4 regions of the Paenibacillus tianjinensis genome follow, and region 1 is predicted to be linked to each of the others. Evidence: riboswitches for the same ligand, from Rfam matches in the RefSeq annotation. Region 1 holds a riboswitch; each other region holds the start of a gene.

Region 1 (4,268 bases):
TATTTTTATAGACAAAAAAAAGGCCTTCCCCAAGATTTCGGCAAAAATCCTGGAAAAGCGCCTCTCTCATAACCCTTTATTGCACATCATCATTATCTTGTGAATCTGTTGCTACAGTCTGATAAGCATCCGTGCTCATGATGCGTTTGGCGCCAACGTAGCGGTTGACGTAGTAACTGTCACTCAGCGAGCTGATAGTTACACCTTTAGAAGATGAAGCATGTGCGAATTTGCCGTCACCGACATAAATGCCTACATGGGATACGCCACGGCCGCTTGTATTAAAGAATACAAGATCGCCTTCCCGCAGATTGTCACGGGAGATGGCAGTGCCCATCTGGTATTGGGAGCCGGATTGATGCGGCAGGTTAATGCCGATCTTGTCAAATACGTACATGGTAAATCCGGAGCAATCAAAGCCGTTTGTCGATACACCGCCGGATACGTATTTAGTTCCGATGGCTTTGTCGATGACTTTATCCATTTTGGAATCGGCGAAAGCGCTTCCTGCTCCAATGGTAAGAATGATAGAAAAACTTAATAATGCGGCTGCTAACTTCTTCTTCAAAAGTAAATACCCCTTCCAAATGCCTACGAGGTTAGCTTAAGGGTTCGGTTGAAGGTCCCCTATGACCCCTCTGTGAATAGGAGGTCAATTCACCCAAAAATTGGTTCCCCCGTTTCCCTTATGAAGAAGGGAACTCGGCATGACTGTTGATTAGGATTAGCTGATCAATCAATATGACAAAACTTTTGTAAAACCCATTTGAATAATTACAAAAATGTTACTATAAGTTCACTGCGATAATTGTAACAAAGACAGAGCCAGTTGGCAATCACTTAAAACATATTAATGCATATTATTTGCACTTTTTAAGAGTCATATCTGCTAAAAAGGGCGCATATTTACGCCCGGCGTAAGCTATTTCTCTGAATAGGTTGGAATTTTAAGTAAAAAGGTGTTTCATGGACCCCGAATCGGTGTAAAAGGTAGAATAAGGAAATAAAAAAGGAAAGACCCGGAAATGATTACGGCAATAATCAGCTTCCGGGCCTGTATAAGTTACATTTAGTTGTTAGAGGCGAAATTGAGGAGAAGGATCAATCGTAAGCGACAGCCTGGTAAGCTGTTGTGCTCATTACACGTTTGGCCCCAACGTAGCGGTTGGCCCAGTAAGAATTGCTCATCGAAGTGATAGTAACACCACGGGAACTGGATGATTGTGCAAACTTCCCGTTTCCGACATAAATGCCGACATGGGATACCCCACTGCCCAAGGTATTGAAGAATACAAGGTCACCGGAACGGAGATTACTCTTGGAAACGGCGGTTCCTACGCTGAATTGTGCTTTAGAAGTGCGCGGCAAGGTAAGGCCGACGCTCTTAAATACGTATTTGGTGAATCCAGAACAATCAAAGCCGGCAGTGCTTGTGCCCCCGGTTTTATACGACGTTCCCAGCGTTTTTGTAATCACGGTATCCATTTTGGAGTCGGCAAATGCGCTTCCTGCCCCCAGTGTGAATACCATCACAAGACCTAGCGCTGCTGCGGTGCATTTCTTCTTAAGATTGGTGCGGAAAAAATTGTGACTTGTCAAAAGATGTACTCCTTCCAAGGCCTGCGAGGTTAGCTTAAGGATTCGGTAGAAGGTTCCCCTATGACCCCTCTAAAGCGAGATCAATTCACCCAAAATATGGTTCCCCCACTTCCCGGTGCTGGGAATTTGGCGATTTATGCACCAGAACAGTGACTGCGTATCGACAATGTTAAAGTGATTAAGGTACATACAGTTAGTCAAAATAGTTTCAAAAGATTACAAAGTTGTTACCAGTGGTACAGGCATCATTGTATCAGAGGTTTTATGTTTTTGCAAATCCCCCGAATCTCCGCTGAACTCCCCATTAACGGGCAAAAGAGTCACACCCCTGTGTCAGGGATAGTGACTCTTTTAATATGCCGTTTTAACAGCTGAATTATTGTGGGAATGTTTTACTGCTCCAGAGGTGGTATTGTGCGGCAATTCCCCACATTTTGAACAGCGTAGAGGGGAGCGGCGAGAATTGCCGGAACAGCAGGGCTGACATACCGGGGCACAGCAATGAAGTTGCAAAACCCAGCAAAAGGGTAACCAGTCCGCCGGAACCAAGGAGGAGGGAAGCGCCGGTAGAGGGAAGCAGCACCTTCAGACAAGCCAGCACTGCGGAGAACATGCCGGTTCCGGCGGTGTAGCCGAACTGCATGTACAACAGAACTATGCGGATGCAGTATAGATAGAGCAGCCAGGCAAGCAGGTACGGAACCAGCCTCAGCAGCAGCTTATAGTCAAAAATACCGCTTAACAGCAGCGTGTACATTTTGGGCAACAGCCAATAGAGCGGCAGCGCTGAGAGAAACCATTCGGACAGGCTGAACACCAGAACCGGTAGCCCGTAAAGCTTCATACCGGGGAAAAAGAACAGTCCTCGTTCTCCTTTACGCTCCTGATGCAGCTCATGCAGCAGCCCGGCACGGATGAACGGGGAGAGCAGCAGCCGCAGCGCGGATAATGCCAATAGCATCCAGAGCCAGCGCTGGACACCGGGATCGCTGCTGAGCGCGAACTGCCCCTCGATATAATACAGCAGCCTCCCGATACCGCTGCCTCCGGCGTGGATATCAGGATAACGCAGAAGCACCGGGATGATAGCTGACCTGATGAACCTGTACAAAAAATAGCCCCAGAGCAGCCGGTAGATAAATAGCAGAATCAGAATATAAAATTGCTCCTTCATGCTGAGCCAGCCGCGGGATATCGCACTTTTCACAATCCTTCACCTCACCAGACAAGAGTTCCGAGCAGAGTTTCAAGCAGTTTGGTTGATACTAGCGTCCAGCGGGAGAGTGTCTTCGGCGCAAGCTCCGCCAGCATGAAATTATTAAGGTGCTTGCTCTCCAGCAGAATGGAGTGGTCAGGATCAATCTCTACGGACATAAGAGGCGCTTTGTAGGTTAGCTGAAAATTGGCCGCCTTCTGCCCGCCATTCCAAATTTTCCTTACCGTGTATCCGTCCGAAAAGGTGAATTTGATGGGTACATCACCATACTGGCTGCCTTTGTTACTCACCTTTACCATGATTTTATAGCGGCCGTTTTCTCCCTCTGCGCTACTCTTGGCGATGCTGGTCTTTATATGGTCCACAGAGAAATCAGGAGACCCGCCGCTGTAAACATATTGGTCGAAATAAGCCTGCCATGATTTTTTCGTTACTTTCTCTACGATCTTTTGGAAATCCTCAGTAGAAGGGTGATGAAACCTGTACTTGCGGGCATACGCCAGCATTATAGCGTCCATGGTTTTGGTTCCGGTCTGCCGTTCGATATCCTTAAGTACCAGCTTGCCGCGGATGTACACATTACGGGTATACCCGTCGGCGGTCGTGTATTTCCAGGTTTCCAGATTAAGCGGCTGCGAGGTGGACACAAGACTGGCCTGCAGGCCAATATTGGAGGAGACACCGTATTCCTGCTCCATCAGGCGGTCCTCCGCATAGGAGGTGAAGCTTTCATCCAGCCAGGCTTCTTCAAACTCGTTGTTCGCCACCATGCCGTAAAAATATTGATGGCCAATCTCATGGATGACAGTGCGCTCCAGCGAGGTGCCAGGGGAGCTTTCGGCTGCGCCGAAGGCGGTAATCAGGGTCGGATACTCCATTCCGCCTGCACCATTCCCCTCTTTGGGCGGTACGATAATCGACAATGTGGAATAAGGGTACGGCCCGTACCACTTGCTAAAAGCGGTCAACGCGGCCTTGGCGGCCTGGAAATAACGCTCCTTAAGATCCTTGTGCAGCGGGTCCAGATATAGCTTGATGCGTACACCCGGTACGTTCGGGGCGGAGAAGGCTTCCTCAGCAACCACGAAATCCGGGGAAGCGGCCCAGGCGAAGTCGTGAACATCATCTGCATAAAATTGATAGATCTTCCGGTCCTGCTTGATCTGGGCAGCCTTTACCGGAAAGCCGGTTGCCCCAACGGTGTAGTTTGCGGGGACTGAAATGGTAACGTTGTAAATACCGAAGTCGCTGTAAAATTCGGAAGTGCCATGGTACTGGTGTAAATCCCAGCCTTCCGCCTTTACTCCCCTAGTCCCTTTAGGCTCGTAGACGCTAAGCTTGGGAAACCACTGCCCTGCCATTACAAAGTCTCCTGCAGTTCCCATGCGGGCGAATATTTTCGGAAGCTTGACCTCAAACCGGATTTTGAGGGTTACGCTTTCTCCGCCGTTCA
Region 2 (4,268 bases), 2.8 Mb from region 1:
AAGCCCTGTTTCTGATAAAATCGGTTCGCGGCAGCCATGGTCTGCAGCGTTTCCAGATAACACTGTTTATAGTACAGTTTGGCAAAATCCAGAGCAGTCTGCAGCAGTTTCGAGGCGATCCCGGTTCCTCTGGTAGACGTAGTGAGGTACATTTTCTGCAATTCACACACTTCATCTGATTCATCAAAAGCGGCGATTCCGCAGCCTCCCAGCACTTCCCCGTCCTCTTCCACGATCCAGTAAGCCCGGTTTTCTGCTGCATTATAATAGCTGTAGAGATCATGCATGCTCGCATCAGCCCAAGCCAGGCCGTCACGGTTACCTCCGTATTCAATCAGGCATTCACGGATAATCCGTTCGATTGGGCCATTGTCTGAAATTTGGATCTGTCTTATGTTCATCTGTATTCTGCCCCCAACAATCCTAATCTGTTTTATTTTGCTATTATACAGGATTAAGAAGGCTTGAACTACTGATCCCGGCTCAAACAAATGAAACCAGCCCAGTACGGCGCGAAAAGCTTTTGCCGCGATACTGAGCTGGTTTGAATAATACTTCGATAATGGATTACTGTTCTTTAGTTCTGCCGAGCAGCCCGCTAATCGCCTCGGTCACGTTCATACCGGTAAGTGTCTGGGTCAGTTCAGGAATCTGGGTCATGATTTTGGCGATATCCCCGGTAATTTTGTTCACACCGGATGAAGCTCCATCCTGGGAAATCACTGTAATCTTATCGACCTTAGCCAGCGGGGAAGCGATTTTATCAGCCAGCTCTGGCAGAACCTTTAAGAATTCCACCGTGAGCGCGGCTTGCGTGAACTGTTTATACGCTTCCGCTTTCTTCTCTAGTGCCCCTGCTTCGGCCGCACCGGCCAGTTGAACAATCTCAGCGTTTGCTTTCCCCTTCGCAAGTTCTGCTTCCGCTGTTGCCAGCCCGCGTCTGGTCGTTGTGGCAGCCTCTGCTTCGGCCTCAAGAATTTGCCGCTGCTTGGCCGCTTCCGCTCTCATAATCGTTGCCTGGTTTTCCGCCTGAGCAGGCTTAATCACCGTTGCCTCCAGCTCCTTCTGTCTCAGCTCAACTTCGATTTCCCGGACGGTCCGGTTGGCTTCCGCTTCCATCTGCGTAATTTTGACCTGTTCTGTAACCAGCGACTGCTTGATTTTATTCTGCTGCAATTCATACGCAAGATCCGCCTGCGCCTTCTTCACTTCCGTCTCCAGCTTAAAGTCCGCCTGCTTAATGTTCAGATCCTTCTCAAACAAGGATTCTTTGGCGCGGGCAGCAGTTTCCGCTTCAATGGTCGCCTGATGCGCATTGGCTTTGGCAATGGAAGATTCTTTCTCCGCCTCGGCCTGCTTGATCTGGATGTCACGTTCCGCTTCCGCTTTGGCAATGCTTGCATCACGGCGGATGCGCTCAATTTCCGGAACGCCCATATTGTCGATATACCCTTTGTCGTCGGTAATTTTCTTAATAGTGAAGCTGACCACTTCCAGTCCCATCTTGTCGAGGTCTTCCGAGCAGGTTTCCCGCATCTTACTGTTGATTTCGTCAGGTGTCTTTAGAATCGATTCAACCGTTAATTGTCCGATCAAGCCGCGTAAATGCCCTTCCACCGAATGCAGGATTATCGTCTCGCGGTCTTCTTCCGGCCGGTCGATAAACTGCTCACTGGCCGTCAGAATAGCAGTAGGGTCACTTTTGATCTTAATCTGGGCCACTGCCTCCAAGTTGAGCTTGATGCCTTGCCGGGAGAACATCGCCTGCGCTGGGATGACATCAAAGCTCATCAGCATCATGGAGATAGTCTTGCTGTTCTGGAAGCCGGGGATGACGAATGTCCCTCCGCCCTGCACCACTCTCTTCCCGCCGAGGCCGAACACAATCATTGCCTGATTGGGCGGAACTTTTTTATAAGCGTTCACGATACTAAGTAGAGCCAGCAGGATTACAACAACAATAGCCGCGATTGTATAAAGAATTACCATTAGTTCGACACTCCCTGTTATTTATAATTGTTCAAATTCTCTCTCAAATAGAGTTACTGTTGCCATTCCTTTATCCACCTTCAAAATAATTACTCTGTCGCCTTTTGCAAGCTGCTGGCCGGCTTCTGCTCTCACCCCAAGGGAGCGCATCGTTCCGTGCAGCACATATTTCATTTCCCCAACCGCACCATCCATTGCAGGAATGCTGATGTATCCGAGCTGGCCCGCCTGTTCATAGTCCATTTCATTCATGCTGCTGTCATACCGGGTCATCACCCGGGCCAGCACTACATACATCAGACAGCCTAGCAGCAACGCAACCACGGTGGAGATCAGGACCACTGCAAGCATCGTCATCCCGCTGAACCGGGTAAACACATAACCCGTTCCGCCCCAGACCGTGACAAACACCATCAGCGGAAGTATGGGCACAAAGCCCGGACCTCCGGCATCACCGCCTCCCACATGCATGTGACCTGCCAGGCCATGCCCATGAAATCCGCCGCTGAGGAGGAGCAGTAGTCCTACCCAGAAGCACACGATAAATACAGTAATGATATTAATCCCACCTTTTAGCACTTCATATCGAATAATAGTATTTAATTTTGTTGTTATAAGAATTTTACTTCTCATACAGATCGACAATCCAACCTGTAGGCGCAGCAAAAAGACCACAGAAGCGGCAGGGCTCTCCGTGGTCGGTTAATCGATCATGGCGCTCATCCTCTCTCTTCGAGGCTTACGGGGTTAGCTGACGGATTCGGGCAGCGAGATTGCCCTACCCTGCCGGATATGCTAATCAGCACTCAGCAAGGATTCACCCCGGGGTGAACGGCAGCGGTCTGAGCGAACGCTGTCTTCACCATTGGTTCCCCCGTTCCCATTAACGGAATTCAGCCATTTGAGAACAGTTATAGTATTCGGTTGCTGATTTGAATCTTACGCCTGCGGCCGTTTAATGTAAAACCTTAAGTGTGGAAAAAAAAGACAGAGAATGCCGCCTCTTCACGAATGAAGGCGTATTCTTTAACTTCGCTCTTAAGCGGTCGATGATTTACTCATGATTACGCCGTTTCTCATAAGCTGTCCCGTCGGGCAATACAAGCTCCGCTATCATAAGCCCGATTCCCTCTCCTATTTTGATTACCAGCATACAGGTAAGTCATGTTACGATAGGGGAGCTGATAATCAACCCGACTCGTATAGTAAGGAGCCTACTGCAATGAACAAACTCGTCTTTTTCCTGGGTCCGGCAGGCGCCGGTAAAACCACATTAGCCAAGGCTGTCGCTTCCCGCCGTAAAGCCGCCTTTTTCGACATGGATATTTTATTGAGGCCTGCGGCAGATGCTATTATGACTATGCACGGACTAGATCCCACTGATAGGGACTCGGCAGAATATAAAAGACTGTGCCGCGACCTGGGGTACCGGATCACAATGGATGCCGCACTTGATAATCTTGGCCTGGACAGCGATGTTTTTGTGGTGGGCCCATTTACGAAGGAAGCGGCGAATCCCGGCTGGATTGAAAACGAGCTGAGCCGGATTGGCCTTACACTGCAGGAGGTTGAAGTCAAGGTCGTGCTGGTCACATTAGCTGACGAGGAGCTGTTCCGCGAGCGGATACAAGGCAGGCATTCCCCGCTGGATGACTGGAAGTTCCGGAATTGGGAGGTCTTCCGCTCTTCACTGGGCAGCCGTACGGTTACATGGCCGCTGCCCGAAGCAAACGTGGCGCTAATCGACAATTCGCATCCTGATCTAGCGGTCACTACTGAGCTCGTAGAGCAGTTTATCTATCAAGATGATGATGTATAAATCGAATCAAGAACATTCTACGGTGCAGTTTCAATCTGGGTAGGAGCATTTTTTATTGCCCTGGGTATTTTACAATTTATTTAATCCAAACCGTGCAGCTGCTTGAACTGCTCAGGCTTCATTCCGGTTAACCGTTTGAACACCGCGCAGAAGTAGCTCGCGTTCTCAAAACCTGTCAGCTGTGCGATTTCGTACAGTTTTTTTTCACGTTCCTGATACATCAATTGCTTGCTCCGGTTAATGCGCTGCTTATTGATATAGGTTACCGGCCGGTCATGAACCGTACGCTGAAACAGCCTGCACAAATATTGCGGAGAAACAGAGATTACCTCCGCCAGCTCCTTTAAGGTCAGTGTCCGGTGCAGATGAAGCTCAATATGCTCCAGCACCGGTTTGATCCGCTCAAGCTCATCCTCCTTATTCGGGGCAGGAGGCAGATTTCTTTTCAAATCCAGCAGCA
Region 3 (4,268 bases), 370 kb from region 1:
TCTCACCTTCGGCACTGCTGCGGGCGCAGGCGTACCTCCGGTCACATACCACAGCAATGAAGGAGAGCTGGACGGAGATATCCAGAGCTATCTGCAAGCTGCCCTGCAGCAAGTCAATACGCAGCTGATTACGGAGGGTAAGCTGACACAGCAGGAGGTGGCCGCCATATTCACGCCGGTCACGATAGATACGCAGCAGATCGGCGGAGGAAGCGGGACTGGCGGCGGTCAGGATGAGTCTGCACCTGCGATCAATTATGTGATTGTCTATGTACTGCTGATGCTCTTCTTCTTGTCGATTATGCTGACCGGTAATATGATTGCCGCTGAGGTCACAGCAGAGAAGAGTTCGCGCATTATGGAAATTCTGATTACGAGCGCTTCACCGCTGAGCCAGATGTTCGGCAAGGTGCTGGGGGTGTTCCTGGTCGGGCTGCTGCAGATTGCGATCATTGCCGCGAGCATTGCGGCGAACCTGATGCTGCCGCATAACTCGGGGATTCTTACGGATTTCGATCTTGACTTAAGTCAATTGAATGTAGGTATTCTGGTTTACGGCCTTATCCTGTATATTCTGGGCTTCTTCCTGTATGCGCTGATGTATGCCGCTGTAGGCTCGATCGTGAGCCGTACCGAGGAGCTGGGCCAGGCAAGCATGCCGGTGATGATGCTGGGTTTTGTGAACTACTATATTCCGACCTTCAGCGTTTCTGCACCGGACACACTGCTGATAAAGATCGCCAGCTACGTACCGTTCACATCACCGCTCAGCATGCTGCTGCGGATCGGTGTCGGAGATGTGGCCGTATGGGAAATCGCAGTTTCACTGGTTATTCTGCTGGTCACTATCTTCCTGTTAGGCTGGCTGGCCGCCAAAATCTACCGCACAGGTGTCCTGATGTATGGTAAACGACCTAGTATCAAAGAGATTAGAAAAGCAATGAAGGCTTACAAAATTTAAGGAGTGGGAATTATGGATAAAAAACAACAACAAAACTTAGCGCTGCTGTTTATAACATCTTTCTTCTCGCTAACATCCAGCAGACTTGTTCCAGATAGCGGGTCGAATCTGATGGATTTTACGCAAGGGCTTCTGACAGGTATAGGCATTACCGGAATGCTGATGGCGATCGTATTCTTTGGCAAGTATTACAAGCGCAGCCATTAGGCTAGAAAATCGTTTCAGGGACAGCTATTTAAAGGCACCTCCGCAGTTGATGCGGAGGTGCCTTTTTTGCGCGCGGCTAAGGGACTCACTAAAACTGGTGATTCGGCCGTTTATAGTGTACCTTAATAGTAAGGAGTGGTGATTTTGAAATTAAACATAAAAACCCCCGTGCTGGTCACGGTCTCCATTGTACTGATCATAGTAAGCAGTATGCTTAGGCCCGAAGGCTCAACACTGCTGGGGGCGCTGCAGACTCTGCTGCTTGGTCTTGGAATTCTGGGATGCCTGATGGCTTTTTTACGGTTTGCCAAGAGTGGTAATAGTAAGGGCAAAGAGATAAACAAAGGCAAGAGCAAGAGTAAAGGCAACAGTAAGGGCAACAGTAAGGGCAAGTAAGCCAATAAAGCCGCAGCGGATTGCTGCGGCTTTATTGGTGAGAAGAACAGGCGCGCCATTTACACAATAGACAAATTAGCCTGTGATCTCAGCGGCTTTTGCCCTGCATTGTGCTCACGCACCTGCCTGAGCTGAGCTTTCAGCACCGGCAGGCTCTTGCCGAGAATTTTGCCGATTTCGGGCAGCGGAAGCAGCAGTCCATACCATAGGGCTTTTACAAGCTGATCGTCCCACGACAACTCTTTAGAGGTGCGCAGATTCCGGTTTTTCGCGGATTTTGCGCATTGCAGGATGCACTCCCGGTAGGCTTCTACCGGAAAGTCGGCAGCTTTGAGCTTTCCTTTGCAATAAGGCTCATACAGCTTGTTGAAGGTTCCGGCCGTCACCCGCTCTGCTTCACTGCCCTTCCCGAGCAGAATGGAGCTGAGCGCAAGGACACCTCCGCTGTACTCCCGGATATATTGCTCAAATCCGGCGGCAGCGGCCAGCTGCGAGGATAAAAGGTCAGGCATGTCAGCACGTTCCTTCCTGGATTAAAGAGATGGACAAGACAGAGAATTACAGGGTCTAACTTAAATGTATAGCGGTGCGCAAAAACCGCAGGCAGAGGAGAACCTCTGCTGCGGTCCGGATACAGGCGGAAACAGGCCTGATGCCAAAACGTGGCGGAATCAAGGGGCTCTCTCTATACACTTACGAGGTTAGCTGCAGGATTCGGGCGGTGAGAGTCGCCCTACCTGGTGAGAATGCGGGAGTCGCAGTCTCCTCAGGATTCACCCCATGGCCTTATCAGCCGGATGGTTCCCCCGTTTCCCGCTGGGCGGGAATTCAGCGTTCGAATATCATTATTTTTGCGAATCGATTCAACACGAATCATACTCTTTCCGGCATGGCTTTGTAAAAAAGCAAAGGGATTCTCTAATTGCCGATTAGCAGGGAATTGCGGCGGAAACAAGGCTGCTCTAGCCGAAAAGACTATTTATCAGCGTTTATCTGGTCATTTTCTCGCTCAGGCGTCATCTTTTGATTTTTACTGGAAAAAGGCAGCAGAGTGCGAAAATTGAACCTAGAAAAATATAAGTTCATAGGGAGATAAAAACGCCGGTGACCTTAAGCAGGTGACCGGCGTTTTCATATTAGCGTTTTGGCATTTTGCTCTCATCTATGTACAGCAGGTTCCAGCGGTGACCGTCCAGGTCGGCAAAGCCTGCGCCGTACATCCACCCGTCCACTTCACCCGGCTTACCGAAGATATTTCCACCGGCAAACTCTACTTTTTGAATAAAGGCATCTACTTCTTCTCTGCTGTTAGCACCAATGGAAAAGATGACTTCTGCGCTATGGGAAGTATCTGCGATTGTTGAACCTGTAAATTTCTCAAACGCCGCATCCGGGAACAGCAGAATCGTCGTTTGGCCTATGACAAGCTTGGATCTCTCGTTACCGACGCTCACCGCATGGAATCCAATCTCGTTGAAAAAGGCAGTTGACCTCTCAACATCCTTAACCGGCAGGTTAATCCAGATCTCCTGTGACATGGCTGTAGCCTCCTGGAATGATTCATGAATTTATTTCGCTGCAGCAATAAGTTCCTTAAGCTCAGGAAGGTTGAAGCCTTTGACCGCATATTCTCCGGATACAGTGACAGGTACTCCCATGAAGCCGAGCTTCTCTACTTCCTCCTGATAGACTGTACTGGTCATAACATCACGCACTTCGAACGGAATGCCTTGTTCTGTGAGCAGCTGTTTTACCTGATTGCAGTCGCTGCAGCCGGAGGTAGAGTAGACAATGACAGACTGGCTCATTTGCTTACGGCCTCCTTGATGGCATCACGGGTGATTTTCCAGTGGGAGGTGTTCCAGCGGACTTCTCCGTCTTCAAGCAGGAAAATTTGCGGAGATTCGTGTTTGATGCCGAATTCTTCAGCAATCTGGTTCGAGACCGGACGGTCTTCAATCACATGAACAATAGCTGCCGGTGTATCGGAGCTCTGTGCAAAGGCCAGAAACTCTTCGTTGGCTTTGGCGCTGATCGGGCAGGTTGTGCTGTGTTTAAAAAGCAGTTTTTTGCCGGGTTGCCCGACATATTGGTGCAGTTCATCCAGCGTATGGAGTTGTTGAATAGACATCGGTAAATCGCCCTCCTGGGATTCTATATTTTTGTAATTAAGATTGTAGCATAGTTCAAAATTAAAGCAAAAAATCCAGCGAAATAAAAGCCTTGACCCTGACACTGGTGTCAGGGTTTATACTGGAAGCAGACCATTTCTCATGAACCCCGGGGAGAATGCCATGAAAATAGGTGAACTTGCAGCGCGGACCGGTGTCAGTGTCCGTTCCCTGCGATATTATGAGCGTCAAGGATTGCTTACACCGCTCCGGGAGGCCAACGGCTACCGTGAGTATTCGCCGCTGGCCGTCGAAACGGTGGAGACGATTAAGCTGTATTTGAATCTGGGGCTGTCGACAGAGGAGATTGCCGGATTTCTGCATTGTGTACTGAAGAATAAAGAGGCCTTCTGTGCAGAGGTGATGCCGCTCTACCGCAGCAAGCTGGAGGAAATTGAACGCCAGATTATAGAACTGAGCCAGATTAAACTCAATCTCCAGCAGCGTATGGCTGCAATGCAGCAGGAACAGCTGGAGAGCGGGACTTCTGAGCACGGAAATGCGGAACTGGAAAATAGTTAGGCGTACAGTCA
Region 4 (4,268 bases), 3.0 Mb from region 1:
GAAGAAATCGTCCGAGCGAATGAACAAATTCAGCAGCATAATACTTTTATAGAGAACCGAGTGGATGAAGGGAATAAATTGATAACCCAGATTTGGGATTTTATCTGGAGTGAGAATCAGCAAAATCATGAGAAATATGTTCGTATAGATTATAGAACAGGACGAGCAATCGACAACCTTTCTGTAACATTAGCCCAAAAGAAGAATGAAAGAGTCGCATTGGAATCCGAAATTCACAGGCTGGAGGCTCAGATTACGAGTGTAATCCCCTCTGTAAACGAAATGAATCGGTTACTGAGGGCCTATCATTTTACTAATTTCAAATTCGCTCATACACAAAATCAAGGGAATTATCGGTTAATCCGCTCAAATGGTGAGGACGTTAATCAAACATTAAGTGAAGGCGAGAAAACGTTTGTTACCTTTCTTTATTTTATGCACTTATTAAACGGTAGCAATAACAGTGATTTAATTACTGAGAATAAAGTTGTTGTGATTGATGACCCAATTTCAAGCTTGGACAGTAACGTATTGTTTATCGTAAGCAATCTGATTTCCAAACTTATAGAAGATGTACGCAACGAAGAAAGTAATATCATTCAGTTGTTTCTTCTAACGCATAATGTCTATTTTCACAAGGAAATTACGTTTTCAAAAAACCGGCCCAAAAATGGCGCTAGGATGGCGGATGAGACATTTTGGATTATCCGAAAATGGAATGATGTAACCGAATCAACCCCGTATAACAGCAACCCGATTAAAAGCTCGTATGAGTTAATGTGGCAGGAATTAAAGTCAGCCAATCACAGCTCTTCCATCACCGTTCAGAATTTGATTCGTAGAATCATTGAAAATTATTTTAAAATCTATGGTAATTACAGCGATCAGGACATTATTGATAAATTCGAGGAGGATGAGAAGGTCATATGTAAATCCTTAATCTCCTGGGCCAATGATGGTTCTCACTTTGCAGGAGATGATTTGTATATCGAGCACCCGATGGATACAGTCAGTAAGTACTTACGGGTATTTGAAAAGATATTCGTGGTTACACATCATCATGCCCATTATAAAATGATGATGGGAATTGAAGAATCTCTGGGATCGGCTTTGGAACAAACACAGGTATCGTAATCGAAAACGTAATATCAATTAAACGACATATACGGGATTAGAAGACGAGGAGGAAGTAACTACTCGTCTTTTTATATACACCAAAGATATTGGAATATATTACAAAAACGTTACTATTGTTTCAGACAAAGAATGATATTGAGTGGTTATTATAAAGCAAAAATATGGAGAAACAATGAAGAAAGTATGTAGAAAATACGTTAATAGTTAAATTTTTAGAAGGATTGACAGGGGGGCCTACTATCTATTAAAGTGTTAATAGTTACAAAATATTAATAAGTTGCCGAATTTCAGCGTTGAAAACGGGGGAACCATTTTTTGGGTGAATTATTCTTGCATAAAAGGGAATATAGGGAACCTTTAACCGAATCCTCAGCTAACTCCGTAGGCATTGAAGGGAGAACAAGTTTCTGAAGAAAGTCATCGTATCCATGTTGGCAGCCTCATTTATATTTGCTTCTGCAGCACCAGGTACATATGCTAGCGAGGTAACCTTGGACAGTGTTGTGAATCGGGTCGTAGGAACCCCTTATCTTTATGGAGGAACCACAACTTCAGGCTTTGATTGTTCCGGATTTATTCTATATGTACTTAAGAAGTTCAATGTAGATGACCTTCCGCGCACTTCTCAATCGCAGGCTAAAACTGGCATTCCTGTAGCCAAAGATGATTTACGTGAGGGTGACCTCGTCTTTTTTAACACATTTGGTTCTGGAATTTCGCATGCGGGCATTTACGTAGGTGATAACAAGTTCGCTCACTCTTCCAGCAGTAAGGGCGTAAGAATCAGCAGCTTGTCAGAGGCGTATTATAAGGAGCGATATGTAACAGCTCGCCGTGTAGTCAGTGAAAACAGCTATTCTGAAATGGTGAGCCGTTAATTGAAAGTTTTCTGCATGTGGAGTAATGAAGATCGCCTCTAACTAGAGAGGCGATCTTTTTATTATGGCTTTAGCCAGTTGAGTGCGTGAAACGCGCGAAACAAAAAACCACCCGCTATGCGGGTGGAGGGACTGAGGGTTTGACCACTAAGACCATTCCGATAGAATTGAGATGTTCAGGCTCAAAGGAAGGAATGGTCAAAGATGGCAAACAAGAGCTATAGTCTAGCTCACACGAAGTGGATGTGCAAATATCATATCGTGTTCACCCCGAAGTATAGACGGAAAGAAATATATAATCAAGTGAGGAAAGATCTGATCGAAATCTTCAAGCGTTTATGTAAATACAAAGGAGTAGAAATCATAGAGGGACATATGATGCCGGATCATGTGCACATGCTGGTAGCGATACCGCCGAAGATCGCTGTGTCCACGTTCATGGGATATCTGAAGGGAAAAAGTTCGCTCATGATCTTTGAGAAGCATGCGGGGTTAAAGTACAAGTATGGGAATCGGAAGTTTTGGGCGGAAGGATACTACGTGAGCACAGTGGGACTAAATGAAGCCACGGTAGCCAAATATATCCGTGAACAAGAAGCACATGACCAAGCGATAGATAAACTGAGTGTAAAAGAATACGAAGATCCATTCAGTGACAAAAGGAACAAAAAGAAGTAAGCCCGTTTAACGGGTGAGTGAAGATGACAAATAACACTGAGCCTAAACAATGTGTGGTCAGGCTAGCGTCTTTAGGCGCAGTTTGGCAACAAGGGGTTATACCCCTAGAGCAAACCACCCGTTGGACGGGTGGTCCTGATTTGAATAGGCTATTCTTATTCCGTAAGCTTGTTTGAGGATTGTTCTTATTGAGAAGTAGGGTAAGGTACATGCGATGGATTCTCATGATAAGTATAGAAAGGGCTGTCTCAGCGTTGTTAACTAATAAATTTTTATTCCCTGTACTTAGTAGTGTCTTCTTTTACTAACCGTGAAAATGATTAGAATGAGTACGATACTTATTAAAATCAAAGCCACACTGAGATATTCCTTGCTGAGAATCAGCAATTGCTGAATAGAATAAGCCTCTATAATCAGAGCTGGCAGCTTTCCAAGCATAGTTGCTAATCCAAAAGTGACCCAGCTAACACGACTAACGGAACTCGATATATTAACCAATCCTGAAGGGATAAACGGGAGTATTCTTAAAGCAAGAATAAGAAAGAATGCTTCATAACCAGAAGTTTGTTGAAGTCTCTTCAAATATTTATTCTCATTTTTTATACCTCGTATTAAGGACAAGAACCCCCTGCGATAGAGAACAAAGCTAACAATTGCCCCAAGCACTTCTCCGAAAAAGGAAATCATCATTCCGTTGAGAAAACCGAAAAAGGTGATGTTAGCTCCTGTGAGAAATACACTAGGGATGAATGCAAAAATGCTTATTAATATATTTAAAACCAGACTTAAGATAATGGCGAAATAACCACTTTCACCTAACAATTCAACGATGTGCGTAGTCATACAAAATCCTTTCCTTTTTTATTTGAGATAACCTGAGCTCATTATAACAGGTAAATAAAAAGCTAAACATAGATCTCTGATTCTACGTTTAGCCCAATATATGTGCTTATGGAATAGTTCGTTTTTTATTTAAGAAAGTTATAGGATCGCATCTATATCATCAGTTGAATTAGGCTTTACTTCAACAATCATTCGCAGAGGTAGGCAAATGATAGATTGTCTTGGTCTTGATATTAAACCAAAGCTAAAACAGATTTTTTGCGGGCAGTCCGATTCAATTACTTCGATCCCTCTATCATGAACTTTGAGTATATCGTATCCTCTTTTTGTTTGAATCTTGATAATTTGGGGCTCATCCGTGAGTTCTACCTCTTTATATAGTTTATTATCTATACGTATACTTGCATAAGTACCGGTATTGGGCTGGTCCTTTCTAAGCAACTCTACTCCTAAAAGAGTCAGGGCTATTAGCAAAATACATGTGATAAGAATTAAATCCGCTTTCTTAATGCCAATTTTCTTCATCATCTTGTTCATCTCCAGCTTAACAGATAGTCTCATAGTATCTGAAAATAGTGTGTAAACTATGTGGAGGTATTTAAAAAATCAGAAAACCGTGTTTTTCTTATTGTGCGAAGAAAATAAAGTATAAGACCGGAGTTGTTGATTCTATGAGGCCTTCTTAATGAAAATTGTCAGGCACAAAAAATAAAAAGTAGACTGAGACATCAA

What was found. Region 1 has a riboswitch for cyclic di-AMP ahead of JRJ22_RS00505 (C40 family peptidase). Riboswitches for the same ligand answer to the same signal wherever they lie in the genome.
Region 2: it holds a riboswitch for cyclic di-AMP, as region 1 does, so the genes downstream of both, JRJ22_RS12715 (NfeD family membrane protein) here and JRJ22_RS00505 (C40 family peptidase) in region 1, are expected to answer to the same signal.
Region 3: it holds a riboswitch for cyclic di-AMP, as region 1 does, so the genes downstream of both, JRJ22_RS02060 (hypothetical protein) here and JRJ22_RS00505 (C40 family peptidase) in region 1, are expected to answer to the same signal.
Region 4: it holds a riboswitch for cyclic di-AMP, as region 1 does, so the genes downstream of both, JRJ22_RS13880 (C40 family peptidase) here and JRJ22_RS00505 (C40 family peptidase) in region 1, are expected to answer to the same signal.

The regions. Positions count from the first base shown of each region.
Region 1 covers NZ_CP070969.1:102,320-106,587, forward strand. Annotated here, with positions in the region: gene JRJ22_RS00500 (C40 family peptidase) at 77-568, opposite strand; cyclic di-AMP (ydaO/yuaA leader) riboswitch at 574-718, opposite strand; gene JRJ22_RS00505 (C40 family peptidase) at 1,102-1,530, opposite strand; cyclic di-AMP (ydaO/yuaA leader) riboswitch at 1,603-1,741, opposite strand; gene JRJ22_RS00510 (hypothetical protein) at 1,976-2,773, opposite strand; gene JRJ22_RS00515 (M1 family metallopeptidase) at 2,818-4,268, opposite strand, start outside.
Region 2 covers NZ_CP070969.1:2,868,498-2,872,765, reverse strand. Annotated here, with positions in the region: gene JRJ22_RS12725 (GNAT family N-acetyltransferase) at 1-401, opposite strand, end outside; gene JRJ22_RS12720 (flotillin family protein) at 568-1,989, opposite strand; gene JRJ22_RS12715 (NfeD family membrane protein) at 2,011-2,529, opposite strand; cyclic di-AMP (ydaO/yuaA leader) riboswitch at 2,711-2,898, opposite strand; gene JRJ22_RS12710 (P-loop nucleotide/nucleoside kinase family protein) at 3,212-3,808, shown strand; gene JRJ22_RS12705 (AraC family transcriptional regulator) at 3,889-4,268, opposite strand, start outside.
Region 3 covers NZ_CP070969.1:470,795-475,062, forward strand. Annotated here, with positions in the region: gene JRJ22_RS02045 (ABC transporter permease) at 1-961, shown strand, start outside; gene JRJ22_RS02050 (hypothetical protein) at 974-1,168, shown strand; gene JRJ22_RS02055 (hypothetical protein) at 1,313-1,564, shown strand; gene JRJ22_RS02060 (hypothetical protein) at 1,624-2,076, opposite strand; cyclic di-AMP (ydaO/yuaA leader) riboswitch at 2,241-2,408, opposite strand; gene JRJ22_RS02070 (VOC family protein) at 2,701-3,102, opposite strand; gene JRJ22_RS02075 (glutaredoxin family protein) at 3,133-3,372, opposite strand; gene ytxJ (bacillithiol system redox-active protein YtxJ) at 3,369-3,695, opposite strand; gene JRJ22_RS02085 (MerR family transcriptional regulator) at 3,859-4,257, shown strand.
Region 4 covers NZ_CP070969.1:3,135,880-3,140,147, forward strand. Annotated here, with positions in the region: gene JRJ22_RS13875 (AAA family ATPase) at 1-1,134, shown strand, start outside; cyclic di-AMP (ydaO/yuaA leader) riboswitch at 1,406-1,540, shown strand; gene JRJ22_RS13880 (C40 family peptidase) at 1,545-2,015, shown strand; gene tnpA (IS200/IS605 family transposase) at 2,220-2,693, shown strand; gene JRJ22_RS13890 (TVP38/TMEM64 family protein) at 2,979-3,536, opposite strand; gene JRJ22_RS13895 (NusG domain II-containing protein) at 3,675-4,064, opposite strand.